DNA from 2 places in the Kitasatospora sp. NPDC043950 genome. Region 2 is predicted to be linked to the other one. Evidence: riboswitches for the same ligand, from Rfam matches in the RefSeq annotation. Region 2 holds a riboswitch; the other holds the start of a gene.
What was found. Region 2 has a riboswitch for S-adenosylmethionine ahead of AC07BF_RS32515 (aminotransferase class V-fold PLP-dependent enzyme). Riboswitches for the same ligand answer to the same signal wherever they lie in the genome.
Positions count from the first base shown of each region.

Region 1: linked by a shared signal. The riboswitch ahead of thrC (threonine synthase) and the one ahead of AC07BF_RS32515 (aminotransferase class V-fold PLP-dependent enzyme) in region 2 are both predicted to bind S-adenosylmethionine.

Region 1 is NZ_JBWKER010000012.1:152,526-167,941, forward strand. Features, by position in the region: gene AC07BF_RS11290 (helicase C-terminal domain-containing protein) at 1-1,693, shown strand, start outside; gene AC07BF_RS11295 (hypothetical protein) at 1,714-1,965, opposite strand; gene AC07BF_RS11300 (DNA repair helicase XPB) at 2,155-3,792, shown strand; gene AC07BF_RS11305 (HelD family protein) at 4,123-6,174, shown strand; gene AC07BF_RS11310 (copper homeostasis protein CutC) at 6,232-6,918, opposite strand; gene AC07BF_RS11315 (hypothetical protein) at 6,976-7,962, opposite strand; gene AC07BF_RS11320 (PadR family transcriptional regulator) at 7,959-8,342, opposite strand; gene AC07BF_RS11325 (hypothetical protein) at 8,464-8,820, opposite strand; gene groL (chaperonin GroEL) at 8,916-10,538, opposite strand; gene AC07BF_RS11335 (cold-shock protein) at 10,885-11,088, opposite strand; gene AC07BF_RS11340 (MoaD/ThiS family protein) at 11,678-11,956, opposite strand; gene thrC (threonine synthase) at 11,996-13,276, opposite strand; SAM riboswitch class I at 13,294-13,430, opposite strand; gene AC07BF_RS11350 (glucosyl-3-phosphoglycerate synthase) at 13,602-14,579, shown strand; gene AC07BF_RS11355 (alpha,alpha-trehalose-phosphate synthase (UDP-forming)) at 14,630-15,416, shown strand, end outside.
Region 2 is NZ_JBWKER010000065.1:22,087-37,502, reverse strand. Features, by position in the region: gene AC07BF_RS32580 (carbohydrate kinase family protein) at 1-173, shown strand, start outside; gene AC07BF_RS32575 (aminotransferase class V-fold PLP-dependent enzyme) at 166-1,566, opposite strand; gene ctaC (aa3-type cytochrome oxidase subunit II) at 1,935-2,789, shown strand; gene ctaD (aa3-type cytochrome oxidase subunit I) at 2,786-4,561, shown strand; gene AC07BF_RS32560 (cytochrome c oxidase subunit 4) at 4,561-4,977, shown strand; gene AC07BF_RS32555 (L,D-transpeptidase) at 5,157-6,419, shown strand; gene AC07BF_RS32550 (GntR family transcriptional regulator) at 6,439-6,810, opposite strand; gene qcrB (cytochrome bc1 complex cytochrome b subunit) at 6,917-8,569, opposite strand; gene qcrA (cytochrome bc1 complex Rieske iron-sulfur subunit) at 8,566-9,618, opposite strand; gene qcrC (cytochrome bc1 complex diheme cytochrome c subunit) at 9,627-10,436, opposite strand; gene ctaE (aa3-type cytochrome oxidase subunit III) at 10,624-11,244, opposite strand; gene AC07BF_RS32525 (response regulator) at 11,641-12,066, shown strand; gene trpD (anthranilate phosphoribosyltransferase) at 12,187-13,263, shown strand; SAM riboswitch class IV at 13,371-13,488, shown strand; gene AC07BF_RS32515 (aminotransferase class V-fold PLP-dependent enzyme) at 13,542-14,921, shown strand; gene AC07BF_RS32510 (Lrp/AsnC ligand binding domain-containing protein) at 14,949-15,230, opposite strand; gene AC07BF_RS32505 (rhomboid family intramembrane serine protease) at 15,272-15,416, opposite strand, start outside.

The sequences.
Region 1 (15,416 bases), on a different contig from region 2:
GCCGGGCAGCGTCGTCCTGCCGCGCGAACTGGCCCTGCACCTGCGCGGCGGCCGCACCCACCGCGCCGTCGAGCCGGTCCAGCCCGAGCCCGCCCCGGCCGCCGCCCCGCGCGATCCACAGGCTGTGGACGGCGCGGCGGCCGGCCAGGCCCACACCGCCGTCAAGACCGTCGAGGAACTCCTCGACACCTGGGGCCTCACCCCGCCGCCCACGCTGCGCGCCGGCGGCCTCGGCGTCCGCGACCTCAAGCGCACCGCGCAGGCCCTGGAGACCACCGAGCAGCAGTCCGCCTTCTGGCTCGAACTCGCCTACGCCGCCGGACTGCTGGCCCCCGACGGCGAGGCCGACGAACGCTGGGCCCCGACCCCCGCCTACGACGGCTGGCTCCAGCGGGACACCGCCGAACGCTGGTCCGTCCTCGCCGCCGCCTGGCTCGCCGCCACCCGCGTCCCCGCCCTCACCGGCACCCCGGACGGCAAGGGCAAGCCGCGCGCCGCCCTCGGGCCCGAACTCGACCGCACCCTCGCCCCGTCCGTCCGCCGCGCCACCCTCGCGCTGCTCGCCGAGCTCCCGCCCGGCACCCCCGCCACCGCCGCCGAACTCCTGCCCACCCTGCGCTGGCAGCGCCCGCTGCGCGGCGGCCCCACCGGCCCGGACGGCCACGAGCTGCGCGACGACCTCACCGCCTGGACCCTCGCCGAGGCCGAACTCCTCGGCGTCACCGGCCGCGGCGCCCTCGCCGCCCCCGCCCGCGCCCTGCTCACCGCCGAATCCGACCCGGCCGAGGTGCTCGCCCCGCTGCTGCCGCAGCCGCTCGACCACGTGATCCTGCAACCGGACCTCACCGCGATCGCCCCCGGCCCGCTGCTCACCCCGCTCGCCCAGGCCCTCGCGCTGTGCGCCGACATCGAGTCCAAGGGCGGCGCCACCGTCTACCGCTTCACCCCGGTGTCCGTCCGCCGCGCCCTCGACGCCGGACGCACCGCCGCCGACCTGCGGGCCTTCCTGGAGCAGCACTCCCGGACGCCCGTCCCGCAGCCGCTCGCCTACCTGATCGACGACGTCGCCCGCCGGCACGGCATCCTGCGGGTCGGCGCCGCCTCCTCCTACCTGCGCTGCGACGACCCGTCCCTGCTGAACGAGGTCCTCGCCGACCGCCGCTCCGCCGACCTGCGGCTGCGGCTGCTCGCCCCCACCGTCCTCGCCGCCCAGGCCGCCCCGGACGCCCTGCTCGCCGCCCTGCGCGCGATGGGCTACGCCCCGGCCGCCGAGTCCGCCGAGGGCGACGTCCTGATCACCCGCCAGGACAGCCACCGCACCCCGCCCCGCACCGCCCCCGCGCCCGTCCCGGACGGCCCGCCGACCCCGGACGACACCCTGCTCGCCGCCGCCATCAAGGCCATCCGGGCCGGCGACCGCGCCGCCACCGTCAACCGCCGGGACTCCACCCCCGACCCGCGCCAGCTGCCCCGCACCGCCGCCGCCGAGACCCTCGCGGCCCTGCAGACCGCCGTCCTGCTCGGCGAACGGATGTGGATCGGCTACCTCAACGCCGAGGGCATCGCCAGCCAGCGGATCATCGACCCGGTCAAGGTCGAAGGCGGCTTCGTCACCGCCTTCGACCACCACGCCGACGAGCTCCGCACCTTCGCCCTGCACCGCATCACCGGCGTCGCGGAGCTCGACGAGTAACCCCGGCGGCAGGGCCGGGCTCAGTGCCCCTGCGACTCCTTCATCTTCTCCTTGACGGCCTTGTCCGCCAGGCTGCCGATCTCCCCCTGCCCGACCGGCAGCGAGCCGCCGCCGACCTGGTCGGCGATCAGGAATCCGGGCGCGGCGAGCAGCCCGCCGGGCCCCTCCCCGATCCCCGCGAGGGCGTGCGCGGAGCCGGCGGACGAGGCGGTGGCCGCGAAGGCCGTGCCCATCAGGGCGAGAGCGGTGAGAACGCGCTTCGACTTCTTCATGACCGGCTCAACGAGCGATGCGCACCGTGGTCACCCGGCGCCGTCGCCCGGAGCGCGGGCTCGGTCGCCCGTACGAACGGAAGGAGCCCGTTCCCGTTCGGAAGGAGCCCGACCACGTTCGCCGCGGAATGCGCGACACTGGAGGGTCTGCGTCAATCCAGCCTGTCAGCCAGTGGAGGGCTTCCCCGCGTGAACGACGGACCGCTCATCGTCCAGAGCGACAAAACTCTTCTCCTGGAGATCGATCACCCCAAGGCCGCCGAGTGCCGCCGCGTCATCGCGCCGTTCGCCGAGTTGGAGCGCGCCCCCGAGCACGTGCACACGTACCGGGTGACTCCGCTCGGGCTGTGGAACGCGCGGGCGGCGGGGCACGACGCCGAGCAGGTGGTCGACGCCCTGGTGACGTACTCGCGCTACCCGGTGCCGCACGCGCTGCTGGTGGACGTGGCGGACACCATGGGCCGCTACGGGCGGCTCCAGCTGCTCAAGCACCCGACGCACGGGCTGGTGCTCGCCACCACCGACCGGCCGGTGCTGGAGGAGGTGCTGCGCTCCAAGAAGATCGCGCCGCTGGTCGGCGCCCGGGTCGACCCGGACACGGTGGTGGTGCACCCCTCCGAGCGCGGCCAGATCAAGCAGGTGCTGCTCAAGCTCGGCTGGCCGGCCGAGGACTTCGCCGGGTACGTGGACGGCGAGGCGCACCCGATCGAGCTGGACGAGGACGGCTGGCGGCTGCGCCCGTACCAGGCGCAGGCCGTCGAGGGCTTCTGGCACGGCGGCTCGGGCGTCGTGGTGCTGCCCTGCGGCGCCGGCAAGACGCTGGTCGGCGCGGCCGCGATGGCGCACGCCAAGTCGACGACGCTGATCCTGGTCACCAACACCGTCTCGGCCCGCCAGTGGAAGCACGAGCTGGTCAAGCGCACCTCGCTCACCGAGGAGGAGATCGGCGAGTACAGCGGGACGCGCAAGGAGATCCGCCCGGTCACCATCGCCACCTACCAGGTGATGACCACCAAGCGGAAGGGCGCCTACGCGCACCTGGAGCTGTTCGACGCCCGCAACTGGGGCCTGGTGGTCTACGACGAGGTGCACCTGCTGCCGGCGCCGGTGTTCAAGTTCACCGCCGACCTCCAGGCCCGCCGCCGCCTGGGCCTGACCGCGACGCTGGTGCGCGAGGACGGCCGCGAGGGCGACGTGTTCAGCCTGATCGGGCCCAAGCGCTTCGACGCGCCGTGGAAGGAGATCGAGGCACAGGGCTACATCGCGCCCGCCGACTGCTGCGAGGTGCGGGTCACCCTGACCGACTCGGAGCGCCTGGCGTACGCCACCGCCGAGCCCGAGGAGCGCTACCGCTTCTGCGCCACCACGGCGACCAAGCGGCAGGTGGTGGAGGCGCTGGTGAAGAAGCACGAGAAGGACCAGACGCTGGTCATCGGCCAGTACATCGACCAGCTGGACGAGCTCGGCGAGGTGCTGGACGCGCCCGTGATCAAGGGCGAGACCAGCAACGCCCAGCGCGAGAAGCTCTTCGAGGCGTTCCGCAACAAGGAGATCGGCGTCCTGGTGGTCTCCAAGGTCGCGAACTTCTCGATCGACCTGCCCGAGGCCACCGTGGCCATCCAGGTCTCCGGGACGTTCGGCTCCCGCCAGGAGGAGGCCCAGCGCCTGGGCCGCGTCCTGCGTCCGAAGGCGGACGGCCACTCGGCGCACTTCTACTCGGTGGTCGCCCGGGACACCGTGGACCAGGACTTCGCCGCCCACCGGCAGCGCTTCCTGGCCGAGCAGGGCTACGCGTACCGCATCATCGACGCGGACGACGTGCTGTAGGACGTGCGGTAGGACACGCCCCGGTACCGGACACCGTCGCGCCCGAGGAGGACCACGCGCGCGCGGCGGTGCCCGGGGCGGCGCCGCCGTCGCGCACGTCCTCCGGGCCGTACGGGGGCCGGGACCTGCGGGCCCGGGACCTGCGGGGCTGGAACCCCGGGGCGCCCGGGTCTAGGATCGTCCGTCTGCCCCCTCCCGAACCGTGGTACCCGCTGAAGTCGCGCGGGCAGCCGGGGGAGGCGCCGACCGCACGGCAACCGGTCGGCCGTACCCACCGTGAGCTCCATCGATCCGCTGCGCCCGCTTCCGGCGCAGCCGGGAAGGTTCGCTGTGCCCGCCACCCCCACCACCGACCCCCTCCAGCGCGAACGCGACCACCTGGCCGCGTCCCGGTCCGCGCTGCGAGCGATGCGCGAGGACGTCCAGTCGCTGGACCTGCGCGACGTGACCGGCACCTGGGTGTCCGCCGCCGTCCTCCAGAACCAGATCGAGGCCCGGATCGCCGCCCTCGCCGACCTCTCGCACACCCCGCTGTTCTTCGGCCGCCTGGACTACCTACACACGATCAGCGAGGAGCTGAGCGAAGGAGGCGGCGGGGAGAGCTTCTACATCGGGCGCCGGCACGTCCACGACGCCGACGGCGACCCGATGGTGATCGACTGGCGCGCGCCGGTCTCCCAGCCGTTCTACCGGGCCAGCCGCACCGAGCCGCTGGACGTCGAACGCCGCCGCCGCTTCGGCTACACCGGCGGCGAGCTCACCGCCTACGAGGACGAGCACCTGAGCGACCCGGCGGAGGCGGACACCGCCTCCGCCCTGCTCGCCGCCGAGATCGAGAAGCCCCGCGTCGGCCCGATGCGCGACATCGTCGCCACCATCCAGCCCGAGCAGGACGAGATCGTCCGCTCCGACGTGACGGGCACCATCTGCGTCCAGGGCGCCCCCGGCACCGGGAAGACGGCCGTGGGCCTGCACCGCGTCGCGTACCTGCTGTACGCGCACCGCGAGCGCCTCGCCCGGACGGGCACGTTGGTGATCGGGCCGAACAACGCCTTCCTCTCCTACATCGAGCAGGTGCTCCCGGCCCTGGGCGAGCTGGACGTCAACCAGGCGACCGTGCAGCAGCTGGTCGGGCACGTCGAGGTGCGCGGCGAGGACGACCCGCGGGCGGCCCGGCTGAAGGGCGACGCCCGGATGGCCGAGGTGCTGCGCCGGGCGGTGCGCGCGGGCATCACGCTGCCCACCGAGCCCTGCGTGGTGGTCCGCGGCTCCCGCCGCTGGCGCGTCCAGGTGAACGAACTCACCGCGATCATCGAGGAGTTGAAGAGCCGCGAGGTGCGCTACGGCGCCGCCAGGGACGCCCTGCCACAGCGGATCGCGCACACCGTGCTGCTGAAGATGGAACAGTCCGGCGAGGCCCCCGACGACCGGGTGCAGGACGCGGTGGCCCGCAACCCCGCGGTCAAGGCGGTGGCCAAGGAGTGCTGGCCGGCGGTCGACCCGGCGAAGCTGGTGCTGCGACTGCTCTCCGACCCGGAGTTCCTGGCCGCCTGCGCGGAGGGCGTGCTGACCCCGGAGGAGCAGCAGGCGGTGCTGTGGCCCAAGCCGGGCCGCTCGGTGAAGACGGCCCGCTGGACGCAGGCCGACGCCGTCCTGGTCGACGAGGCGACGGACCTGGTGCAGCGCACCCCCTCGCTCGGGCACGTGGTGCTGGACGAGGCGCAGGACCTCTCCCCGATGCAGTACCGCGCGGTCGGCCGCCGCTGCACGACCGGCTCGGCGACCGTCCTCGGCGACCTCGCCCAGGGCACCACCCCGTGGGCGACGGCGAGCTGGCCGGACGCGCTGCGCCACCTGGGCAAGCCGGACGCCCACGTCGAGGAGCTGACCAAGGGCTTCCGGGTGCCGGAGGAGGTCATCGCGTACGCCTCCCGGCTGCTCCCGGCGATCGCCCCGGGCCTGGCCCCGGCGACCTCCGTCCGCGACGCCCCCGGCTCGCTGACGATCCGCCGCCTCCCGGACGCGGAGGCCGTGCCCGCCGTCGTGGCGGCCTGCCGCGAGGCGCTGGAGCACGAGGGCTCGACCGGGCTGATCGCCGCCGACGCCCGGATCCCGCTGCTCGCCGAGGCGCTGACCGCGGCCGGCCTGCCGTACCTGTCCCCCGGCGCCGAGACCAGCGCCGAGGCCCGGCTGACGCTCGTGCCGGCCTCGCTGGCCAAGGGTCTGGAGTACGACTACGTGGTGCTGGACGAGCCGGCCGCGGTGATCGCGGGCGAGCCGGACGAGCGGACCGGCCTGCGGCGGCTGTACGTGGCGCTCACCCGTGCCGTCTCCGGCCTGACGGTGCTGCACGGCGAACCGCTGCCCGCGCAGCTGCGCTGAGGAACCGAGCGGCGGGGGCCGGCCCCACCGGGACCGGCCCCCGCCCTCCGCGCACGCTCAGGCGTCGATCAGGGCCCGCCACTCGGCGACCTTGGCCGCGTCCACCGGCGTCCGCCAGCCGTCGACCCGCACCGCACCGCCGACGTGGAAGCCGTCGAAGCCCTCGGCCCGCAGCCCCTTCAGGTGTTCGGCCCGCAGGCCGCCGCCGATCAGGATCCGCTGCCCGTACCCGGGCTCGCCCGCGCGGGCCTGCTCCGCCAGCAGCACCTCGTACCCGGCGTCGACGCCGGCAGGCGCGCCCGAGGTGAGGAAGGTGTCCAGCCCGGGCAGCGCGCCGACGGCGGCCCGCAGGGCGGCCCGGTCGGCGCTGTGGTCGATCGCCCGGTGGAAGGTCCAGCGGCAGCCGGCCACCGCCTCGGCGACGGCGGCGGTGGCGGCCAGGTCGACGGTGCCGTCGGCGTGGAGGAAGCCGAAGACGAACTCCTCGGCGCCCTCGGCCCGCAACGCGGCGGCCCGGGCGGCCAGTTCGTCCAGGCCGCCGGGCGCGAAGCCGTCCCGGATCCGGAGCATGACGCGCAGCGGGATGTCGACGGCGGCCCGGATCCGGGCGAAGTCCTCGACGGACGGGGTGAGCCCGTCCGCGGCCATGTCGGTGACCAGTTCGAGCCGGTCGGCGCCACCCGACTCGGCAGCCTGGGCGTCCTGGGGCGTCAACGCGATGACTTCGAAAATTGGTCTAGACATATCAGTAGGTTGCCACATCCGGCCGGGCCCGGCGAGCCCTTCGCCCCGTCCCCCGGGTCACGCCAGGCTGCGCCCCTTCCCGGAGTCCCCGCCGAACCATCCGCCGAACCGTCCGCCGGGCCCGATCCGGCGCATCGCCACCGCGGCCGCCACCAGGAGCAGCAGCACCGGCGCCGCCATCGGCAGCACGTGCCAGAACCCGCGGCCCTCGCGCCAGATGTTGAACAGGCCCGCGAACATCGTCAGCGACAGCACCGCGACCCCGACGGCCGCCGGCAGCACCCGGCCGCGCAGCGCGGTGAAGGTCAGCAGCAGCGGCCCGATCAGCAGCGCCGCGAACCACTGCATGTCCAGCGGGAAGGTGGAGTCGCCCCAGTGCTGGAGCGCCACCAGCAGCCCGCCCCCGAGGACCGAGGCCAGCGCCAGCCCGCCGGAACGCCAGGAGGCCCTGGGCAGCAACTCCGTCGGCGCCGCGGCCAGCAGCAGCGCCCCCAGCACGAACGGCATGGTGGCCACGCTGCTGTCCCCCACCCCCCAGAGGTCGAATTCCGGCGGCAGCACGACGGCCTGCGCCAGCACGAACAGCGCGGAGACGGCCTGGAGCAGCGAGATGACCCGCACCGCCGTCCAGCGCCCCGTCACGACGGCCACCGCGAGCAGCAGCGCGATCACCGGCGGCGCGATGGTCAGCGCGTACGTGGTGTACGAGGGGTCCCAGGTCAGCCGGCGGGCGGCCCGCTCCGCATCGCTCACCCACGGCACCAGCGCCGCACCGGCCAGCGCCCCGGCGACCATCGGCGCGGCCAGCGCGAGCACCCGCCCGGCCAGCGAGGAGCCGGTCAGCCCGAGCCGCACCCGCAGCCCGTACGCGGCCAGGTCGAACGCCTCACGGGCGACGGCCGAGCGGCCCGCCTCCGCCGTGGTGTCGGCGAACACCGCGGCCAGCTCCTCGCCGCGCTCCCGGCGGTAGCGGGGCGGGTAGAACTGCAGCGCCGCCCGCAGCGCGGTCGAAGGCGCCCCCATCGTCGGTGTGGTCATGGTCATGCGAAGAACCCCCTCATCATCGACTTCCCCTCCGGCTCCGGCTTGCCCTGGAGCGCCGACCAGACGTTCGCGAGACGGCGCTCCGCCTCGGTGGCGACGGCCCGCAGCCGCTCCGCCTCGGAGGCCAGCGCCTCCCGGCCGACGCTGGTCAGCGCGTAGCTGCGCCGCGCCCGCCCGTCCACGACCTCCTCCGCGGCGACCTCGATCAGCCCCTGCTGGAGCAGGCGGTCGAGGGCGCCGTACAGGGTGCCGGTGCGCATCTTGACCCGGCCCTCGGAGATGGCGGCGATCTCCTGGATGAGGGCGTAGCCGTGTCTCGGGGCGTCCGCCAGAGCGGTGAGCAGCAGCAGCGTCGGCTCCTGCATCGAGCGTTCAGTCATACGACTACATATATCGTCAACCTACCTATAGGTCCAGTACTCCCGCCGCCCGGTCCACGACGCGGACCACGAGCGGACTGGGAACGGACCAGGAGCGGGCTGGGAGCGGACCACGAGCGGGCTAGGAGAGCTCCCCCACCGGCGCGACCACCGCGCCTTGCTTGCCGCACACCCAGTGCGGCTCCGGCCCCAGCTCCGGCTCCACGCCGAGCGCGTGCGGGTCCCCGTCGGCGGCGCAGGCGGTGCACAGCGGCCAGCGCCCGTACGCCTCCAGCAGCGCGTCCTGGACGTCCTGGGCGACCAGCCCGAGCACGTACCCGGTGCCGTCCGGCCACTGCTCCAACCACCAGCGGCGGTGCGTCACGGCCTGCTCCACCAGGGAGACGACGGCGGCGTCCGCCACGTCCCGCGAGGTGAGGTCGGCCAGGATCAGCGCCCGCGCGTTGTGCAGCGCGGTCTCGATGTCGTCGGAAGCCATCTGTCCATTCTCCGGTAGAACGCCGTGTGGGCGGCCCCCCGAAGGGGACCGCCCACACGATCAGGAACCAGCCGATCCGATCGGTGCGATCAGGATCAGAAGTCCATGTCACCGCCCGGCATGCCGCCGCCGGCGGCCGCAGCGGCCTTCTCCGGCTTGTCGGCGATGACGGCCTCGGTGGTGAGGAACAGCGCCGCGATGGAGGCGGCGTTCTGCAGCGCGGAGCGGGTCACCTTGGCCGGGTCGATGATGCCCTCGGCGATCAGGTCGACGTAGGTGTTGGTGGCCGCGTTCAGGCCGTGACCGGCGGGGAGGTTGCGCACCTTCTCCACCACGACGCCACCCTCCAGGCCGGCGTTGGTCGCGATCTGCTTGATCGGGGCCTCCAGCGCGACCTTGACGATGTTGGCACCGGTGGCCTCGTCGCCCTCCAGCTCCAGCTTGTCGAAGGCGACCGAGGCCTGGAGCAGCGCGACGCCACCACCGGCGACGATGCCCTCCTCGACGGCGGCCTTCGCGTTGCGGACGGCGTCCTCGATGCGGTGCTTGCGCTCCTTGAGCTCCACCTCGGTGGCCGCGCCGGCCTTGATGACGGCCACGCCGCCGGCCAGCTTGGCGAGGCGCTCCTGGAGCTTCTCGCGGTCGTAGTCCGAGTCGCTGTTCTCGATCTCGGCGCGGATCTGGTTCACGCGGCCGGCGACCTGCTCGCTGTCACCGCCACCGTCGACGATGGTGGTCTCGTCCTTGGTGATGACCACCTTGCGGGCGGTGCCCAGCAGGTCGATGCCGGCGTTCTCCAGCTTGAGGCCGACCTCCTCGGAGATCACGGTGCCACCGGTGAGGATGGCGATGTCGCCGAGCATGGCCTTGCGGCGGTCGCCGAAGCCCGGGGCCTTGACGGCGACGGACTTGAAGGTGCCGCGGATCTTGTTCACGACCAGGGTCGACAGGGCCTCGCCCTCGACGTCCTCGGCGATGATGACGAGCGGCTTGCCGCTCTGCATGACCTTCTCCAGCAGCGGCAGCAGGTCCTTGACCGAGCCGATCTTGGAGTTGGCGATGAGGATGTAGGGGTCCTCGAAGGTCGCCTCCATGCGCTCCAGGTCGGTCGCGAAGTAGGCGGAGATGTAGCCCTTGTCGAAGCGCATGCCCTCGGTGAGCTCGAGCTCCAGACCGAAGGTGTTGCTCTCCTCGACGGTGATGACGCCTTCCTTGCCGACCTTGTCCATGGCCTCGGCGATGAGCTCGCCGATCTGGGTGTCGGCGGCCGAGATGGAGGCGGTGGAGGCGATCTGCTCCTTGGTCTCCACGTCCTTGGCCTGGGCCAGCAGCTGGTCGGAGACGGCGGCGACGGCCTTCTCGATGCCGCGCTTCAGGGCCATCGGGTTGGCGCCGGCGGCGACGTTGCGCAGACCCTCGCGAACCAGGGCCTGGGCGAGCACGGTGGCGGTGGTGGTGCCGTCACCCGCGACGTCGTCGGTCTTCTTGGCGACCTCCTTGACGAGCTCCGCGCCGATCTTCTCGTAGGGGTCCTCGAGCTCGATCTCCTTGGCGATGGAGACACCGTCGTTGGTGATCGTGGGGGCGCCCCACTTCTTCTCCAGCACGACGTTGCGACCCTTGGGGCCGAGCGTGACCTTCACTGCGTCGGCGAGCTGGTTCATGCCACGCTCAAGGCCGCGGCGAGCTTCCTCATCAAAGGCGATGATCTTGGCCATCAGAAGTGGTCCTCCGGGACACGGTCGACTGCTCGGACCAAGGGGTGCCCGCGACGGACGGCCCTGGTGTGCGGGGGTCCTTTCCCCTACCGCTCCCGGGGGCCTCACCGACCCGGTCCGCTGTCACTCTCACGCTGTGAGTGCTAACGCCAATAATTAGCACTCGGGGTGGTCGAGTGCAAGCCCAATCGCGATCCCGCGAGCCGCCCGGGGCGCTCCCGCCGACCCGCGCAACTCCCCGCCGGGGAACGCCGACGGGCCCGTACGACGCGTGTCGCACGGGCCCGTCGAGAAGCGAGTGGTCACCAGCCGTGGGCCGCGCCGAGCTCCTGGGGTCGGAAGGGGGTCACACCGCGGCGCGGACCATGTCCGCCTGCGGGCCCTTCTGTCCCTGGGAGATCTCGAACTCGACCCGCTGGCCCTCCTCGAGGGTGCGGTAGCCGTCCATCTGGATCGCGCTGTAGTGGACGAAGACGTCCGCACCACCGTCGACCGCGATGAAGCCGTAGCCCTTCTCCGCGTTGAACCACTTGACGGTGCCCTGAGCCATTCCGAACTCCCCTAGTGCTGTGCTGGCCCTTCACGCGCCCGCAGGTCGCGGGCCCGGGTCTGGTTTGAAGGCCGGCCCGGGGAACCCCCCCTGGGCGCAGCCGTGCACGCCGCAACCCTCCGCCGGGGGTGCCTGACGGCGCCCTGTGAGCGGGTGATTACGTCGACCGCGGCTGAATGTATCCGGATCGACGCCCTCTGCAACAGGGTCAGCTGCGGGGAATTCCGGCACCACGCCAAGGGGCAGGACGGGCCAAAGCGGGAGGAATTCGGCATTTCACGCCGGACATAGCGGACGGATTACTGCAAATCCCCGCGGGAATTCTGACATCTGCCTGACATGTTTCACGGCCCAGGCACCCGACCGGTCTCAGCGGCCGGACGACCGTCCGGCGATTCGCGGGTGATTCGCGGGTGAGGATGAGGGGAAGCCCTGTTCCCAACCGAGCCACACTCTACTCCGACTTGACCCCGCCATATTCCCGCCGAAATGCGGCCGGCCGCCCGTGCGTACGGAGAACGGAATTCCGTACGCGCGGACGGCCGGTCGGACGAGCGGCTCGGGCGGGGTGCCCGGATCGGGGCGCGGCTCAGCAGCCGCCGGCCACCGCCGGGATGATCGAGACGCTGGCGCCGTCCGCGATCCCGGTCGCCAGGCCCTCGGCGAAGCGCACGTCGTCGTCGTTCACGTAGACGTTGACGAAGCGGCGCAGCTTGCCGGCGTCGTCCAGGATGCGGGCGGCGATCCCCGCGTGGTTCTTCTCCAGGTCGGCGATGACCTCGCCCAGGGTGGCGCCCTCGGCGGCCACCTCGGCGGCGCCGCCGGTGTAGGTGCGCAGGATGGTGGGGATACGGACGTTGGCGCTCATGGTTCTCCTAGCGGACAGGGCCCAGCGGGGTGGGGGGATTCAGGCGGACGCGAGGCCGGCGTCGTGGAAGGACGCCAGGGTCGGGCGGATGACGGCGGTCATCCCGGCCCCGGCGACGGCGTCCAGGGTCTTCAGGCCGTCGCCGGTGTTGATCGCGACGGTCTCCTTGGCCGGGTCCAGCTGGCCGGTCTCCACCAGCTTCTTCAGCACGCCGACGGTCACCCCGCCCGCGGTCTCGGCGAAGACGCCCTCGGTCCGGGCCAGCAGCCGGATCGCGTCCACCACCTCGGCGTCGGTGACGTCCTCGACCGCGCCGCCGGTGCGCCGGGCGATGTCCAGCACGTACGGGCCGTCCGCCGGGTTGCCGATCGCCAGCGACTTGGCGATGGTGTCCGGCTTGACCGGGCGGATCACGTCCTGGCCGGCCTTGAACGCCGCCGACACCGGGGAGCAGCCCGCCGCCTGGGCACCGAAAACCTTGTACGGCCGGTCCTCGACCAGGCCGAGCCTGATCAGCTCCTGCAGCCCCTTGTCGATCTTGGTCAGCTGGGAGCCGGAGGCGATCGGGATGACGATCTGCTCCGGCAGCCGCCAGCCGAGCTGCTCGCAGATCTCGTACGCCAGCGTCTTGGAGCCCTCGCCGTAGTACGGGCGCAGGTTGACGTTGACGAAGCCCCAGCCCTCGCCGGCCGGGTCGCCGATCAGCTCCGAGCAGAAGCGGTTCACGTCGTCGTAGTTGCCCTCGATGCCGACCAGCTCACCGCCGTACACCCCGGCCATGACGACCTTGCCCTGCTCCAGGTCGTGCGGGATGAACACGCAGGACTTGAAGCCGGCCCGGGCAGCCGCCGCGCCCACCGCGCCGGCCAGGTTGCCGGTGGAGGAGCAGGAGAGCGTCGTGAAGTCGAAGGCCCGCGCGGCCTCGATGGCGCAGGCCACCACGCGGTCCTTGAACGAGTGGGTCGGGTTGCCCGAGTCGTCCTTGATGTGCAGCTGCGCGGTGAAGCCCAGCTCGCGGCCCAGGTTGTCCGCCTTGACCAGCGGGGTCCAGCCGGGGTTCAGGTTGGGCTTGGTGGCGACGTCGGCCGGGACGGGCAGCAGCGGCGCGTAGCGCCAGATCGAGCTCGGGCCGGCCTCGATCCGGCGGCGCAGCGCCTCGGCGTCCTCGCTGCCGAAGTCGTACGCGATCTCCAGCGGGCCGAAGCACTCCAGGCAGGCGAAGCTCGGACCGAGCGGGAAGCGGGTGCCGCACTCCCGACAGGACAGCGCGGTGGCGGGGCCGAGGTCCACGGATGCGGGTGCGACAGTGTCGATAGCCATGATGGCGGAGGCCTCTCTCCTCATCTTCCCCGTGGCACGGTCGCGCCACAGGCCGGAATTGGCACCTGTCCCGCCGGGGCCTGTCGACAGACAGCCGCGCGAGAAGGTTGCCGGGACGTCAACGGGCCGTTCCCTCAGTCCCTCTGGATGAGCTTGTGAAATTGTGGTGGTGCTCAACGGCGACCCCGGCGTGCAAAGGTCCGGCCGCTGTACGAAGACTGTATCCGAAGGCGTCAACCCCGAACGGGATCGTCCGCCACGCGAGATGGCGCGTCCCACCGACCCCGCCGAGGAGAGTCCCGTGCCCGCCGAACCGACCCCCGCGCTGCTCCCGCAGGCGGCGTCCTGGCTGCGCCGCCGCTCGTGGAGCGCGGTCGACCGGCCGGTGCACGCCCTGCTGGAGGCCAAGCGCCGGACCGGCCACACGGTCAGCGTGGTGCTGCCCGCGCTGGACGAGGAGGCCACCGTCGGCGACATCGTCCGCACCATCCGCCGCGAGCTGATGGAGCGCCTCCCGCTGGTCGACGAACTCGTCGTGGTCGACTCCGGCTCGGCCGACGCCACCGCCGCCGTCGCGGCCCGGGCCGGCGCCCGGGTGGAGTACCGCGACGCGATCCTGCCCCGGCTGCCCGCCGTCCCCGGCAAGGGCGAGGTGCTCTGGCGCTCGCTGCTGGTCACCCGCGGCGACATCGTCTGCTTCGTCGACGCCGACCTGCGCGAGTTCGACCCGGCCTTCGTCTCCGGCATCCTCGGCCCGCTGCTGACCGAACCGGACATCCAGCTGGTCAAGGCCATGTACGACCGGCCGCTGGAGACCGAGGGCGCGGTGGTCCCGGCCGGCGGCGGCCGGGTCACCGAACTGGTCGCCCGCCCGCTGCTCAACCTGCACTGGCCGGAACTCGCCGGTTTCGTCCAGCCGCTCGGCGGCGAGTACGCGGCCCGCCGCGCGCTGCTCGAACGGCTCCCCTTCCCCACCGGCTACGGCGTCGAACTCGGCCTGCTGGTCGACGCGCTGGAGACGGTCGGGCTGGACGCCCTGGCCCAGGTGGACGTCGGCGTCCGGCACCACCGGCACCAGGACGGCCAGGCCCTCGGCCGGATGGCCGCCACCATCTACCGCACCGCCCTCGAACGCCTCGACCGCACCCACCGGCTGAAGGCCTCGGCCGACCTGGTCCACCCGCTGCTGACCCAGTTCACCCGCGACCCGCAGAGCCGGGAGTTCACCGCCCACACCCACCCGGTGACCGCCCTGGAACGCCCGCCCATGCACACCGTGCCCGAGTACGCGACCCGACACTGAACACCCACCGAAAGGGTTTGCCGCTCCGGAGCCCCGGCAACGTACCAACCATGGGCGATCTCACGACCGAACGTTCGAGTGCGACCGGCACCGCCCCCGTCCTGGTGGCCTCCAATCGGGGACCGGTGTCGTTCGGCACCGCGGACGACGGCACGCTGACCCTCCGCCGCGGCGGCGGAGGCCTGGTCTCCGGCCTCTCCGCCATCGACGACCCCGACGCCGTCTGGGTCTGCGCCGCCCTCGGCGCGGCCGACCGGCAGGCCGCCAGAGGGGCCCCGGACGGCCGCCTCGACCTCGCCGGGCACGACGTGGGCGGCCAGGCCGTCCGCATGCTGGACATCGATCCCGACACCTTCGCCCGCGCCTACAACGGCGTCGCCAACTCCACCCTCTGGTTCGTCCACCACCTGCTCTACGCCACCCCCACCGCCCCCGCCTTCGACGCCGGGTTCCGCACCGAGTGGGCCGCCTACCGCGCCTACAACGCCGCCTTCGCCGAGGCGCTGGCCGCCGAGGCCGCCCCCGGGGCCGCCGTGCTGGTCCAGGACTACCACCTCTCGCTGACCCCTGCCCTGCTCCGCGCCGCCCGCCCCGACCTGCGGATCGGCCACTTCTCGCACACCCCGTGGGCCCCGCCCGAGTACTTCCGGCTGCTTCCCGACGACGTCGCCGAGGCCGTCCTCACCGGCATCCTGGGCGCCGACCGGGCCGGCTTCCTGACCCGCCGCTGGGCGCTGGCCTTCGCCGACTGCTGCGCCGACCTGCTCGGTGCCGAGGTCGACCGGGACGCCATGACCGTCACCCACGCCGGCCGCACCACCCGGCTCGGCGTGCACG
Region 2 (15,416 bases):
GGCAGCTCGACCTGGAGCGCGCCGCCCAGCTCGGCTGCATGCTCGCCACCCTGGTGATCGAGACCGTCGGCACCCAGGAGTACGAGCTGCGCCCGACCGCCTTCCTGAAGCGCTTCGAGGACGCCTACGGCGCCGAGGCCGCCGCGGACATCCGCGCGCACCTGGTCAAGTAGTCCGCCGGACGACGAGGTAGGCCGAGCCCCGGTCGCCGCCGTAGTCGGCGGCCGGGGCCTCGCCCGCGTACTCCTGGCCGCGCATCCCGCACCAGGCCGGGATGTCCAGCCGGGCCGCCTCGTCGTCCGCGAGCACGGCGACCGTGCCGCCCTCCGGCACCTCGCCGATCCGCTTCGCCAGCTCGATGACCGGCAGCGGGCAGCGCTTGCCCAGCGCGTCGATCACCAGCAGGGGCCCGGCCGCCGGCTCCGGCTCCGGGGCCGGCAGGTCCAGCCCGAGCGGCGCCCGGACGCCGGCGACCAGCTCCGGCAGCACGGTGAGGAAGCGTTCGACGTCGGCCTCGGCCGTCCCGGGCGGCAGCGAGACCCGGACGTTCCCCTCGGTGAGCACCCCCATCGCGGCCAGCACATGGCTCGGCGTCAGGGTGGAGGAGGTGCAGGAGGAGCCGGAGGAGACCGCGAAGCCCGCCCGGTCCAGTTCGGTGAGCAGCACTTCGCCGTCCACGTACAGGCAGGAGAAGGTGACGATGTGCGGCAGCCGCCGCACCGGGTCGCCGACCACCTCCACCTCGGGCACCAGCTGCGGCACCCGGGCCCGGATGCGTTCCACCAGCGCGTGGAGCCGGGCGTTCTCCCGCGCGGCCTCGGCCCGGACGGCCCGCAGCGAGGCGGCCGCGGCGACGATCGCCGGGACGTTGACGTAGCCGGGCACCCGCCCGCCCTCGCGTTCGTCGGCCGGCAGCGGCGAGGCGTACCGGACGCCCTTGCGCACCGCCAGCACCCCGACGCCGGGCGGCCCGCCCCACTTGTGCGCGCTGGCGGTCAGCAGCGACCAGCCGGCCGGGACGTCCACCCGCCCGACGCTCTGCGCGGCGTCGACCAGCAGCGGGACACCGGCCTCGCGGCAGTGTCCGGCGACTTCGCCGACCGGCTGGACCGTCCCCACCTCGTGGTTGGCGCTCTGCAGGACGGCCAGCGCGGTGTCCGCGCGCAGCAGCGCGGCGAACACGTCCGGGTCGACCCGCCCGGCGCGGTCCACCGGCGCCACCGAGACGGTGCCACCGCCCGCCTCCTGACGCTCGGCGACGTGCAGCACGCTGGAGTGCTCGACCGCCGAGTGCACCAGGTGGCCGCCGCGCCGCCGGTGGCCGGCCAGCGCGCCCAGCATGCCCAGGTGCACCGCCTGCGTCCCGCTCGCGGTGAAGGCGATCTCGTCCGCCCGGGCTCCCAGGGCCTCGGCCACCGTCTCGCGGGCGGCGTCCAGCAGCATCCGGGCCTGCCGGCCGGAGCGGTACAGCCGGGCCGGATCGGCCCAGCCCTCGTCCAGGGCGGCGGTCAGCGCCTGTCGTGCGACGGGGTGCAGAGGGGCCGTCGAGGCCGCATCGAAGTACACGGTCACATTTAACGACACACCCGGAGGCTTTCCGGTCCGACGACGTCGCTTACCGGCCGTCAGTCGATCACCCCGAATGTCCGCTTCGTCCGCGTCCGACGGACCGTCACCCGCGTGGTTCGAGGTCATCCCCCGATCGGGCGTAAGGACCTCGAATGCCTACGATGACCTGCGGCGCAGCCCCTGCCGGGCCTGATCGGGCGACCGGGCGGCGCGTTACCGGGGGCTGCCCGTCAGGAGCGCATAAGGCTGGAGTAGGGTTTGGCCCGCATAAGCATTCAAACCGTGCCCGTGGACGGGTCGCCGGGGAGGCTCACAATCCTCCGCGGGGCGACGCGAAGGCGGGCGAGACTTCGGGAAGGCGCTACGTGAGTCCCAACGGCTCCGACCGCTCGCCGCGGCGCACGATGCGGCGGAAGCTGCCTCAGGCGCTGGCACTGGGCCTCGTCATCGCGACCGCCACCGGCTGCTCGGCCAACGACCTCCCCAGGCTTGGCCTCCCGAGCCCCGTCACCAAGGAAGGGCCGATGGTCCTCCAGATGTGGCAGGGCTCCTGGATCGCGGCTCTGGTGGTCGGCGTACTGATGTGGGGTCTGATCATCTGGAGCGTGATCTTCCACCGGCGCAGCCGCACCGGCGTGGAGGTCCCCCCGCAGACCCGGTACAACGTGCCCATCGAGGCGCTCTACACCGCGGTCCCCATCATCATCGTGTCGGTGCTCTTCTACTTCGTCGCCCGCGACGAGTCGAAGCTGATCGCCGTCTCCGAGAAGCCGCAGCACACGGTCAACGTGGTCGGCTTCCAGTGGAGCTGGGCGTTCAACTACGAGAACACCGAGAACCCCGACCCGGCCAACAAGGATGCCGCGTACGACGTCGGTACGCCCAAGGAGGTTCCGACCCTCTGGCTGCCGGTCGACGAGTCGGTGCAGTTCCGGCTGACCTCGCGTGACGTCATCCACGACTTCTGGCCCGTCAACTTCATGATGAAGATGGACGTCGTGCCGGGCGTGGTGAACAGGTTCGAGGTCACCCCCACCGTCAAGGGCGAGTACATGGGCAAGTGCGCGGAGCTCTGCGGCACCGACCACTCGCGCATGCTGTTCAACGTCAAGGTCGTCGACCGCGCCGACTACGACAAGCACCTGGCGGACCTCCGGGCCAAGGGCCAGACCGGCGCGTTGCCCTCCGGCATCACGACCATGGGAAGTGAAGAGAAGTGACCATCCTCAACGAGCCCGCCGCGGCCGGCGGGGGCGCCGGGGCCGTCACGGTCGGGGCGCAGCGGACCCGCAAGCCGGGTTCGACCATCATCAAGTGGCTGACCACCACCGACCACAAGACGATCGGCACCCTGTACCTGGGCACGTCGTTCGCCTTCTTCCTGATCGGCGGCATCCTCGCGCTGGTCATGCGCGCCGAGCTGGCTCGTCCCGGGACCCAGATCCTGTCGAACGAGCAGTTCAACCAGGCGTTCACGATGCACGGCACGATCATGCTGCTGATGTTCGCGACGCCGCTGTTCGCCGGCTTCGCGAACTGGATCATGCCGCTCCAGATCGGCGCCCCGGACGTGGCGTTCCCGCGTCTGAACATGTTCGCGTACTGGCTGTACCTCTTCGGTTCGACCATCGCGGTGGCGGGCTTCCTGACCCCGAACGGCGCGGCCAACTTCGGCTGGTTCGCCTACTCCCCGCTGTCGGACGCGGTCCGTTCGCCGGGCGTCGGCGCCGACATGTGGATCATGGGTCTGGCCTTCTCCGGCTTCGGCACGATCCTCGGTGCGGTCAACTTCATCACCACGATCATCTGCATGCGCGCCCCCGGCATGACGATGTTCCGGATGTCGATCTTCGTCTGGAACGTCCTGCTGACCGCCGTGCTGGTCCTGCTGGCCTTCCCGGTCCTGGCCGCCGCGCTGTTCGCCCTGGAGGCGGACCGTAAATTCGGGGCCCACGTATTCGATCCCGCCAACGGCGGGGCGATGCTGTGGCAACACCTGTTCTGGTTCTTCGGCCACCCCGAGGTGTACATCATCGCGCTGCCGTTCTTCGGCATCGTGTCGGAGATCATCCCGGTCTTCAGCCGCAAGCCGATGTTCGGCTACTCCGGCCTGATCGCGGCCACCATCGCGATCGCCGGTCTGTCGGTGACGGTGTGGGCGCACCACATGTACGTCACCGGGCAGGTGCTGCTGCCGTTCTTCTCCTTCATGACCTTCCTGATCGCGGTCCCGACCGGTGTGAAGTTCTTCAACTGGGTCGGCACCATGTGGAAGGGCTCGCTGAGCTTCGAGACGCCGATGCTCTGGACGGTCGGCTTCCTGGTCACCTTCCTCTTCGGTGGTCTGACCGGTGTGCTGCTGGCCTCCCCGCCGATCGACTTCCACGTCTCGGACTCGTACTTCGTCGTCGCCCACTTCCACTACGTGGTCTTCGGCACCGTCGTCTTCGCGATGTTCGCCGGCTTCCACTTCTGGTGGCCGAAGATGACCGGCAAGATGCTGGACGAGCGCCTCGGCAAGATCACCTTCTGGACGCTGTTCTTCGGCTTCCACACCACCTTCCTGGTCCAGCACTGGCTCGGCGCGGAGGGCATGCCCCGCCGCTACGCCGACTACCTGGCCTCGGACGGCTTCACCACGCTGAACACCGTCTCGACCATCGGGTCGTTCGTGCTCGGCGCCTCGATGCTGCCGTTCCTCTACAACGTGTGGAAGACGGCCAAGTACGGCGAGAAGGTCGAGGTCGACGACCCGTGGGGCTATGGCCGTTCGCTGGAGTGGGCGACCTCCTGCCCGCCGCCGCGGCACAACTTCCTCACCCTGCCCCGGATCCGCTCCGAATCCCCGGCCTTCGACCTCCACCACCCGGAGATCGCCGCGCTGGACTACCTGGAGAACCACGGTGAGCCGGCCAAGCACCTCGCCGGCGTGACCCCGGCGAAGTACGACGCCCCGAAGCTGGACAAGGGCAAGAAGGAGGGCGACGTCTGATGAAGGAACAGGGAAAGATCTTCCTCGGCCTGGCCGTCTTCGTCCTCGCGATGGCCGTCACCTACGGCCTGTGGACCAACCACTCGGAGCACGGGATCGAGGCGGCCGGCACCACGGCGCTGTTCCTCGCCTTCGCGCTCTGCGCCTTCATCGGGTACTACCTCGCCTTCACCGCCCGCCGGGTGGACAGCGGCGCGGGTGACAACCCCGAGGCCGAGGTGGCGGACGACGCCGGCGAGCTGGGCTTCTTCGCCCCGCACAGCTGGCAGCCGCTCTCCCTGGCGATCGGCGGTTCGCTGGCGTTCCTCGGAGTGATCTTCGGCTGGTGGCTGCTGTTCTGGTCGATCCCGATCATCCTGATCGGCCTCTTCGGCTGGGTCTTCGAGTTCTACCGGGGCGAGAACCAGAACCAGTAGGTTCCCGGGTTCCGCCGACGACGACAGGGCCGGTCCTCCCGCACGGGGAGGACCGGCCCCGTTGCGTCTCCAGGGTGACGAAACCACTCACCCGGGTGAACGCGGGGTCGCTCCGATGTCGCTTCGGCCAGCCTCGTTCCTACGATCTGAGCAATCGTGCGGACCCTCGGAGGCGTTTCATGGCCGACAGGCGCGGAATCGCAGGTATCGGCGGCATCTCGCTGACCCTCGCAGTACTGGCCCCGCTGGCCGCCTGCTCGTCCGGCGGCGGCGAGGCGGTCGGCCCCCACCGGATCGACGCGGCCGCGTTCGTCCACCTCTCGGCCGAGGGCGGGGGCAAGGTCGACCCCTCCAAGCCGCTCACGGTGACGTCCGTGCCCGGCAGCCGGCTCACCGACGTCACCGTGACCGGCCCGGACGGCCGGGTGGTGGCCGGTCAGCTCGCCGAGGACCAGCACAGCTGGCAGACCACCGGCCGGCTGAAGGCCGACACCGACTACTCGGTGCGGATCGCCGCCGACGACGGCAAGGGCGGCCGCGGCGACACCACGGCGGACTTCAGCACCCTCGCCGCCCAGCGCCTGCTCACCGCCAAGCTGGGCCCGGACTCCTCCGGCAGCGGCATCTACGGCGTCGGCCAGCCGCTCACCGTGCAGCTCTCCGAGGCGGTGCAGGACCCGCAGGCCCGCCAGGAGGTCGAGCGCGTCCTGACCGTCAGCTCCCAGCCCGCCGTCACCGGCGCCTGGTACTGGGTGGGCGACAAGGAACTGCACTTCCGCCCGCAGGAGTACTGGCCGGCCGGCACCACCGTCTCGCTGGCCTTCGACGGCACCGGCGTCCGGATCGAGGACGGCCTCTACGGCGGCGACCGCAGCACGCTGGGCCTGCGGATCGGTGCCCGGGTCGAGACGGTGGTCGACGCGGCCGCCCACGTGCTCACCCTCAGCCGTGACGGCGAGCTGGTCCGGAGCATCCCGGTGACCACCGGCAAGCCCGGCTTCGACACCCGCAACGGCGTCAAGGTGGTGCTCGGCCAGGAGCGGTCCGTCCGGATGAACGGCGAGACGATCGGGATAAAGGCCGGGAGCTCGGAGTTCTACGACCTCAACGTGGAGTGGGCCACCCGCGTCACCTGGAGCGGCGAGTACGTCCACGCGGCGCCCTGGTCGGTCCGCTCGCAGGGCCTGGAGAACGTCAGCCACGGCTGTACCGGCATGAGCACCGAGAACGCCAAGTGGTTCTTCCAGAACACCAGGGTGGGGGACCTGGTGACGGTGGTGAACAGCCGCGGCGCCACCATGGAGCCGTTCGGCAACGGATTCGGGGACTGGAACATCTCCTGGACGGACTGGGTCAAGCACAGTGCCCTCGGAGAGCCCGTCAGCACCACCGCGCCGGCCTCCCAGGCCCACGCCTCGGGGATGATCCGCCCGGAGGCCTGAGGGCCCCTGGAGCGCCTTCTCAGGCCTCCTGGTAGGCCAGCCGCAGGGCGGCGTCCACCGCGGCCAGCGCATCCGCCCGCGGGAGCCCGAGCCGGGTCGCCCGCTCGGCGTACTCGGCGGCGGCCGCGGCGGCCAGCCGGTGCGCGGTGTCGCCGGTGGCCGCGATCAGCGTGCCGCGCCGGCCATGGGTCTCCACCACGCCGTCCGCCTCCAGTTCCCGGTACGCCCGGGCGACCGTCCCGGCGGCCAGCCCCAGTTCCTCGGCCAGGGCCCGGACGGTGGGCAGCCGCAGCCCGGTCGGCAGTTCGCCGGAACGGGCCCGCTCGGCGATCTGGGCCCGGATCTGCTCGTACGGGGGAGTGGCGGCGGCGGGGTCGACGGACAGCTGCACGGGAGCTCCTGGAGGGTGCGGACGGGGGACGGGAAAGCCCGAGGGCCGCTGACCAGAAGAACTCTGGTCAGCGGCCCTCGGGTGTGACGCTGCGGGGCGTACGGGATCAGTGGTGGCCGTGGCCGCTGGTGATCTCGTGGTGCTCCTCGGAGGTCGGCTTGGGGATCTGGGCGCCGCCGCCGTAGAAGCCGCGGGACAGCTTGGCCCGGGTGCGGCCGAGCAGGCCGGCCTTGCTGGCCACGCCGTTCTCGTCCGTCTGGGCCGGCAGCTCGACCGGCTGGACCTGCTCGTGCGCGGTGAGCTTGTACAGGTCCTTCTGCGGCAGCTGGGCGTGCACCTCGACGAACTCGCCGTGCGGCAGGCGCTTGATGACGCCCGTCTCGCGGCCGTGCAGCACCTTCTCCTTGTCCCGGCGCTGGAGGCCGAGGCACCAGCGCTTGGTGACGATGAAGGTGATGACCGGCACCGCGAAGAAGCCGACGCGGACGAAGTAGGTGATCGAGTTGATCGACAGGTGCAGGTGGGTGGCGAACAGGTCGTTGCCACCACCGACCAGCAGCACCAGGTAGAGGCTGATCCAGGCGGCGCCGAGCGCGGTGCGGACGGGCGCGTTGCGCGGGCGGTCCAGGATGTGGTGCTCGCGCTTGTCGCCGGTGATCCAGCCCTCGATGAACGGGTAGACCGCGATCGAGACCAGGACCAGCGGGAAGATCATCAGCGGGATGAAGACACCCAGGTTCAGGGTGTGGCCCCACAGGCCGACCTCCCAGCCCGGCATGACGCGGATCAGGCCTTCGGAGAAGCCCATGTACCAGTCGGGCTGGGCGTCCGTGGACACCTGGTCCGGGCGGTACGGGCCGTACGCCCAGATCGGGTTGATGGTGGCGATCGCCGAGATGGCGGCGATCAGACCGAACACCAGGAAGAAGAAGCCACCGGCCTTGGCCATGTAGACCGGCATCAGCGGCATGCCGACGACGTTCTTCTCGGTCTTGCCCGGGCCGGCCCACTGGGTGTGCTTGTGGTAGAAGACCAGGATCAGGTGCGCCACCAGCAGGCCGAGCATGATGCCCGGGATCAGCAGCACGTGGATCGTGAAGAAGCGCGGCACGATGTCGTGGCCGGGGAACTCGCCCCCGAACAGGAACATCTGGATGTAGGTGCCGACCAGCGGGACGGCGAGGATCGCGCCTTCCATGAACCGGATACCGGTACCCGACAGCAGGTCGTCCGGCAGCGAGTAGCCGAAGAAGCCGTCGAACATGCCCAGGATCAGCAGCAGGAAGCCGAAGACCCAGTTGATCTCACGCGGCTTGCGGAACGCGCCGGTGAAGAACACGCGCATCATGTGCACGAGCATCGCGGCCACGAAGACCAGGGCGGCCCAGTGGTGGATCTGCCGGATCAGCAGACCGCCGCGGACCTCGAAGCTGATGTCCACCGTCGAGGCGTACGCCTCGGACATCCCGATGCCCTTGAGCGGCACGTACGAGCCGTTGTAGACGACCTCGGCCATCGACGGCTTGAAGAACAGCGTCAGGTAGACACCGGTCAGGATGATGATGACGAACGTGTAGAGGCAGATCTCGCCCAGCATGAAGGACCAGTGGTCCGGGAAGATCTTGCGCAGGTTGGCCTTGGCGAGGGAGTAGATCCCCACCCGGCCGTCCGTCCAGTCAGCAGCGGCCTCCCACTTGTTGGCGGGCTTGGCGCGCGTGCTGGCGGGCTTGGCGGCACCGGTGGTGCTGCTCGTACTCATCGAGCACGCTCCCAGTAGCTCGGGCCGACGGGCTCGTCGAAGTCGCCGGTGGCGACCAGGTAGCCCTTCTCGTCAGTGATGATCTTCAGCTGCGGCAGCGGGTGGCCGGCCGGGCCGAAGATCACGCGCGCGCCGTCCGCCAGGTCGAAGGTCGACTGGTGGCAGGGGCAGAGCGCGTGGTGGGTCTGCTGCTCGTACAGGCTGATCGGGCAGCCGACGTGGGTGCAGATCTTGGAGTAGGCGAGGATGCCCTCGAAGGCCTTCTCCCGCGACCGGTCGTCCTTGATGTCGTCCGGCGCGATGCGCACCAGCATCAGGGCGTCCTTGGCGATCGCCTGCTGGAAGTCCTCGTCGTGGACGTGCAGACCCTCGGGCATGGCGAAGGTCAGCGAGCCGATGACGATGTCCTCGGCCTTCATCGGCAGGTTGGTGCTCATGTTGATGAGCTGCAGGGGCTTGGCCGGGGTCGCCTCGTTCCAGCCCGTCTCCTTCAGCTTCTTCTCGGGCAGCGGCCCGAGGTCGCGGAGCAGGACCACGCCGGAGAGCGGGACCAGCGCCATGGAGCCGATGAGGGTGTTGCGGATCATCTTGCGGCGGCCGAAGCCGGACTCGGCGGCACCGGTCTTGAACTGCTCGATGACGTCCGCGCGGACCTCGTCGTCAGCCTCGATCGGGTGGCGCTCGGCCGGCAGCTCGACGTCCGACATCAGCGTGCGGGCCCAGTGGACCGCACCCGCGCCGATCATGAACAGCGCGACGCCCAGGGTCAGGCCGAGCGCGAAGTTCAGCGCGCTGACGTGACCGAGCGGGAAGATGTAGACGATCTTGTCCGGGTCGATGGCCACGTACGAGGCGATGAAGCCGATGGTGGCGAGCATCGAGACCACGAACATCAGCGAGACCTGACGCTCGGCCCGCTGGGCGGCCCGCTCGTCGATGTCGGTGCGGCGGGGCTCGTGGGCCGGAAGGCCCGGGTCGGCGAACGGGTCGCCGTGCGCGGCGACGTCACCGGCGGAGCCGTGTGACTCCGGAAGCTTCTCTTCTGACATGTCGTGGCTCATGACTTCTTGGCCTTGGTGGTGTGGGCGGCGACCCAGATCGCGACCGCGATGAGCGTGCCGAGACCGAAGATCCAGCCGAACAGACCCTCGGTCACCGGACCGAGGCTGCCGAGCGTGAGACCACCGGGGTTGGGCTCATCGGAGGTGGTGTGGCGGACGAAGGCCACGATCTGCTTCTTCTGCTCCTCGGGCATGGTGGTGTCCGGGAACGACGGCATGTTCTGCGGGCCGGTCTGCATGGCCTCGTAGATGTGCTTGGCGTCCACGCCCTCCAGCGACGGGGCGTACTTGCCCTTGGTCAGGGCACCGCCCTGGCCGGCGAAGTTGTGGCACTGGGCGCAGTTGGTGCGGAACAGCTCGCCACCCTTGGAGATGTCGTCCGGGTTGGTCGAGGTGTACTGCTCCGGGGTCGGCGTCACCGGGCCGGGGCCGAGCGAGGCGACGAAGGCGGCGAGCTGGTCGATCTCCGCCTGCGAGTAGATGTTCTTCTTGCGCGGCACCTGGGCGCCGGGCTGCTGGGCCGGCATGCGGCCGGTACCGACCTGGAAGTCGACAGAGGCGGAGCCGACGCCGACCAGGCTCGGACCGTCGCTGCTGCCCTGGCCGTTCAGGCCGTGGCACGAGGAGCAGCCCACGGCGAAGAGCTTCTTGCCCTCATCGATCGCGAGCGACTGCGCGGCGACGTCGGCCTGCGCCTTGTCGGCGGGCGCGAACGCGGCGTACAGCCCCCCGGTTGCCGCCAGGGCGAGAAGTAGGACGACCAGCGCCGCCAATGGGTGGCGCCGTCGTGCGGAGAGCTTTTTCACGGAATAACCCCGGTGTCAGGATCTGGTCGACTGGTGGGTGCACCCGGCGGCCGGTCTGGCCGGCACGAGGCTGCCTGTCTAGGGCTGCGCGCGCGGTCGGTCGGTGGGAGCGTCGCCACCGGCAGAATCGGCCCGACGCCGGTGAGGGCGGGGACCGAAGCCGGTGGCCAGCGACCTGATCAGCTGGTTACTTGATCAGGTAGATGGTCGCGAACAGGCCGATCCACACGACGTCGACGAAGTGCCAGTAGTACGACACGACGATCGCGGCGGTGGCCTGCTCGTGCGTGAAGCGCTTGGCTGCGTACGTCCGTCCCAGGACCAGCAGGAAGGCGATCAGACCACCCGTCACGTGCAGACCGTGGAAGCCGGTGGTCAGGTAGAACACCGTGCCGTACGGGTCGGAGGACAGCGAGAGGCCGTCCTTCTTGACCAGCTCGGTGTACTCGAAGATCTGGCCGCCGATGAAGATCGCGCCCATCACGAAGGTGATGACGAACCACGAGCGGAGCTTCTTCACGTCCCCGCGCTCGGCAGCGAACACGCCGAGCTGGCAGGTCAGCGAGGAGAGCACCAGGATCGTGGTGTTGACCGAGGAGAAGGGCACGTTGAGGGCGTGCGCCTTCTCGGTCCAGAACTCGGCTCCCTTGACGGAGCGGAGCGTGAAGTACATCGCGAAGAGGGCCGCGAAGAACATCAACTCGGAACTGAGCCAGACGATCGTTCCGACGCTGACCATGTTCGGCCGGTTGACCGATCCGTGCGCGTGCCCGGTTTCTACTGCTGTTGCTGTCGCCACGACGGACATTATGTCGGTCCCTTATTCCGTCTTCACGCCGGGGGGTGTCCCTCGGAGTGTCCGGTGCGTGCGGTATGCCCCCCTGGAGGGCGGTGGGGGGTCCCAATGGCGGCTGAGCAGCGGCGTGTCCCTTTTCTGACGGTTCCTTCGGAGGGGCCTGCGACCCCGTTGCCCAGCGCGTCGTTGCACGCTTGGCGGAGCCTCCGGGGGTAATGCGCGGGCCCCTTATCGGCCGTACGGGTGGTCTGGACGGGTCCGGGTGACGGGCCGTCCTCCGGGCGGGTGAGTCGCGGGCGCGGCGGCTTGAGGAGGAAGGTCCGCGAGGGGGACTCGGCGACGGGTGATCGGGAGTAGCATCCGGATCAGGCGAACGTGGTCCGGATCACACTTGAGGGAGCAGGGCCCATGGCGTACACGACCGACGAGACGCTCACCGTCCTCGTCTACAGCGATGACCGCAACACCCGAGAGCAGGTGCTGACGGCACTCGGCCGCCGGCCCGTCGAGGACCTTCCGGAACTGTCCTACCTGGAGTGCGCAACCACCCCCGCGGTGCTGAAGGCACTGGAGAAGGGCGGCGTGGACCTCTGCATCCTGGACGGCGAGGCGGTGCCGGCCGGCGGGCTCGGGCTCGGCCGCCAGCTCAAGGACGAGATCTACGGCTGCCCGCCGGTGCTGGTGCTGATCGGCCGGCCGCAGGACTCCTGGCTGGCCGCCTGGAGCCGGGCCGACGCCGCGATCTCGCGCCCGGTGGACCCGGTGGCGCTGGCCGAGGCGGTCGCCACCCTGCTGCGGGCGCGGCTGGCCAAGCGGGCGCCCGTCAGCCGCTGAGCGGTGCCGTCTCAGAACTAGAGAAGACGCCGCCGGGGGAACCCCGCCGGTCGATAGGCTGACTCCATCCGTACGGACGTCCCCCCGCCGCGGGGAACCCGACAACAGCTGGAGTCAGCCATGGTGAACGTGAACCCTGCGAACGGTGGTACCGCACCCGCGCAGGTGGTCCGCACCTGGCCGGACGTCCTGGCGGCGCTGTTGAAGGGGGAGGACCTCGACCGCTCGGCCACCGCGTGGGCGATGGACCGGATCATGAGCGGCGAGGCGTCCCCCGTCCAGGTGGCCGGGTTCATGGTGGCGCTGCGGGCCAAGGGTGAGACGGTCGACGAGATCACCGGCCTGGTGGACGCGATGTACGCGCACGCCGAGCCGCTGGACATCCCCGGCCCGGCCGTGGACATCGTCGGCACCGGCGGCGACCGGGCCAAGACCGTCAACATCTCCACCATGTCGGCGATCGTCGCGGCCGCGGCCGGCGCCAAGGTGGTCAAGCACGGCAACCGGGCCTCCTCCTCGGCCAGCGGCTCCTCGGACGTGCTGGAGAAGCTCGGCGTCCGCCTCGACCTGTCGGCCCGGCGGGTCGCCGAGATCGCCGAGGAGGTCGGGCTGACCTTCTGTTTCGCGGCCAAGTTCCACCCGTCGATGCGGCACGCCGCCACCGCCCGGCGCGACCTCGGGGTGCCGACCGCGTTCAACATCCTCGGCCCGCTGACCAACCCGGCCAAGGTCACCTCGCACGCGATCGGCTGCTTCGACACCCGGCTCGCCGGACTGATCGCCGGCGTGCTCGCCCGGCGCGGCTCGACCGGCCTGGTCTTCCGGGGCGACGACGGCCTGGACGAGCTGACCATCACCACCACCTCGCAGGTGTGGATCGTGCGGGACGGGACCGTCACCGAGACCGCCTTCGACCCGCGGGACGTCGGCGTCGAGCTGGTCGGCATCGAGGCGCTGCGCGGGGCGGACCCCTCGTACAACGCCGAGGTCGCGCGGCGGCTGCTGGCCGGCGAGCGCGGGGCGGTGAGGGACGCCGTCCTGATGAACACGGCGGCGGCGCTGGTCGCGCTCGACCTGGGTGAGGCGCCGCTCACCGAACAGCTCGCGGCGGGCATGGCGCGGGCCGAGCGGGCCATCGACTCGGGCGCGGCGCAGGAGCTGCTGCGGCGTTGGTCGGAGGCCACCAGCCGGGTGTGAGGCGGTACTTGGGAGCCCGTGCCGGAACGCCGGCGCGGGCTCCTCGGCTGTCCGGATGGTGGATGCCTGTTTGACCACTCGCTGGGCGCGACCTAGAGTCTTGGCCAGGTCATGAGTGACAGCGTCAAGCCCCAGCTTGCTGTCCGGCAACCCTCCGTCCGTGGCGGGGTGCCCTGGGTGAGGACCGGGTCGCTCGGCGAATCGTCCGTGCGGCAAGCGCGGACGCCCGACGACTTAGCACTCCCGGGGTCCCACACCCCCAGAAGGAGTGCATCCTCATGTCGATCGCCACCGAAATCTGCGCCCCCCTCGCCGTCCTCGGCCACGACGTCCAGGTCCCGCTCGCCAGCGGCGAGAAGGTCGGGTACGCGGCCCTCGACTACGCGGCCAGCTCCCCGGCGCTCCAGCGGGTCTGGGACGACGTCTCCGCCTACGCCCCCTACTACGGCAGCGTGCACCGCGGCGCGGGGTACCTCTCCCAGCTGTCCACCGACCTGTTCGAGCAGAGCCGCCGCACCGTCGCCGAGTTCCTCGACCTGCGCGAGGGCGACCAGGTGGTCTTCACCCGGGCCACCACCGACTCGCTGAACCTGCTCGCCTCGGCCGTCCCGGCCGGGACCCGGGTGTTCGCCTTCGAGACCGAGCACCACGCCTCGCTGCTGCCCTGGGCGCACGCCGGGCTCGACGTCCACTACCTGCGCGCGCCGCGCTCGCACGCCGAGGCGGTCGCCGCCCTGGACGCCGCGCTCGCCGAGGCGCCCGAGGGCCCCAAGCTGCTCTGCGTCACCGGAGCCTCCAACGTGACCGGCGAGCTGTGGCCGGTCGCCGAGCTGACCGGGACCGCGCACCGGCACGGCGCCCGGGTGGTGCTGGACGCCGCCCAGCTGGCCCCGCACCACCGGGTCTCGGTGCGCGAGCTGGACGTCGACTGGATCGCCTTCTCCGGCCACAAGATCTACGCGCCCTTCGGCGCCGGCGTGCTGGCCGGCCGGGCGGACTGGCTGGACGCGGCCGACCCGTACCTGGCCGGCGGCGGGGCGACCCGGACGGTGGCCCGGGGGACCGACGGCTCGGTGGCCGTCCAGTGGCACTCCGGTCCGGCCCGGCACGAGGCCGGCTCGCCGAACGTCATCGGCGCCTACGCGATCGCCTCGGCCTGCCGGGCGCTGAGCGAGGCGGGCTTCGACGTGCTGGAGGCCCGGGAGCGGCAGCTGATCGCCCGGCTGACCGCCGGGCTGGCGGAGATCCCGCAGGTCAAGGTGCTGACCCTGTTCGGCGCCGAGGCGGCCCGGGTGGGCGTGCTGTCCTTCGTCGTCCAGGGCTGGAACAGCTCGCACTTCTCGGCCGCGCTGTCCGCCGAGTACGGCATCGGGGTCCGCGACGGCCTGTTCTGCGCGCACCCGCTGCTGCGCACCCTGCTCGGGGACGAAGAGGTCTCCCCCTCCGAGTGCGGGGCGCCCGAGCCGTCGCTGCCCGGCGAGCGCAGCCTGAACGCGATCCGGGTGAGCTTCGGGGCCGGGACCCCGGACGAGCACGTCGACCGCTTCCTGACCGCCGTGCGCGAGCTGGTCACGGACGGTGCCGCGTGGAACTACCGCAACGAGGGCGGGCGCTGCGTCGCCACCGTGCAGGTCGACCGGGGGCGTCAGCAGGGCTGAGGGGCCCGGTCGGCGGGGCCGAGGGGCCTACTCGTCCAGGCCGAGGGCGAAGGCGGCCTCGAGGTCGTGCTGGGAGTAGGTGCGGAAGGCGATCTGGGTCTCGGTGTGGGCCACGCCCGGGACCTTGTTCAGCCGGCCCGGGATGACCGCGGCCAGATCGTCGTGCCGGCGCACCCGGACCATCGCCACCAGGTCGTAGCCACCGGTCACCGAGTACACCTCGCTGACGCCCTCGATGGCCGCGATGGCTTCGGCGATCTCCGGGATGCGGTCGACACTGGTCTTGATCAGGACGATGGCGGTGATCACTGTTCGGGCTCCTTTGTGGGGTGCCGCCAGCGTATCGGGCGTCAGCCGGGTCGTCTCGGGGGGTGGCTGACCGCCGTGCAGGCGTAGAGGAAGCCCGCCGAGAAGCCGATCACGTGAACCAGATAGGCCACCCCGGGCCCGGCCGAGTGGACCGACCACCACTGCAGGGCGAACCAGAGGCCGAGC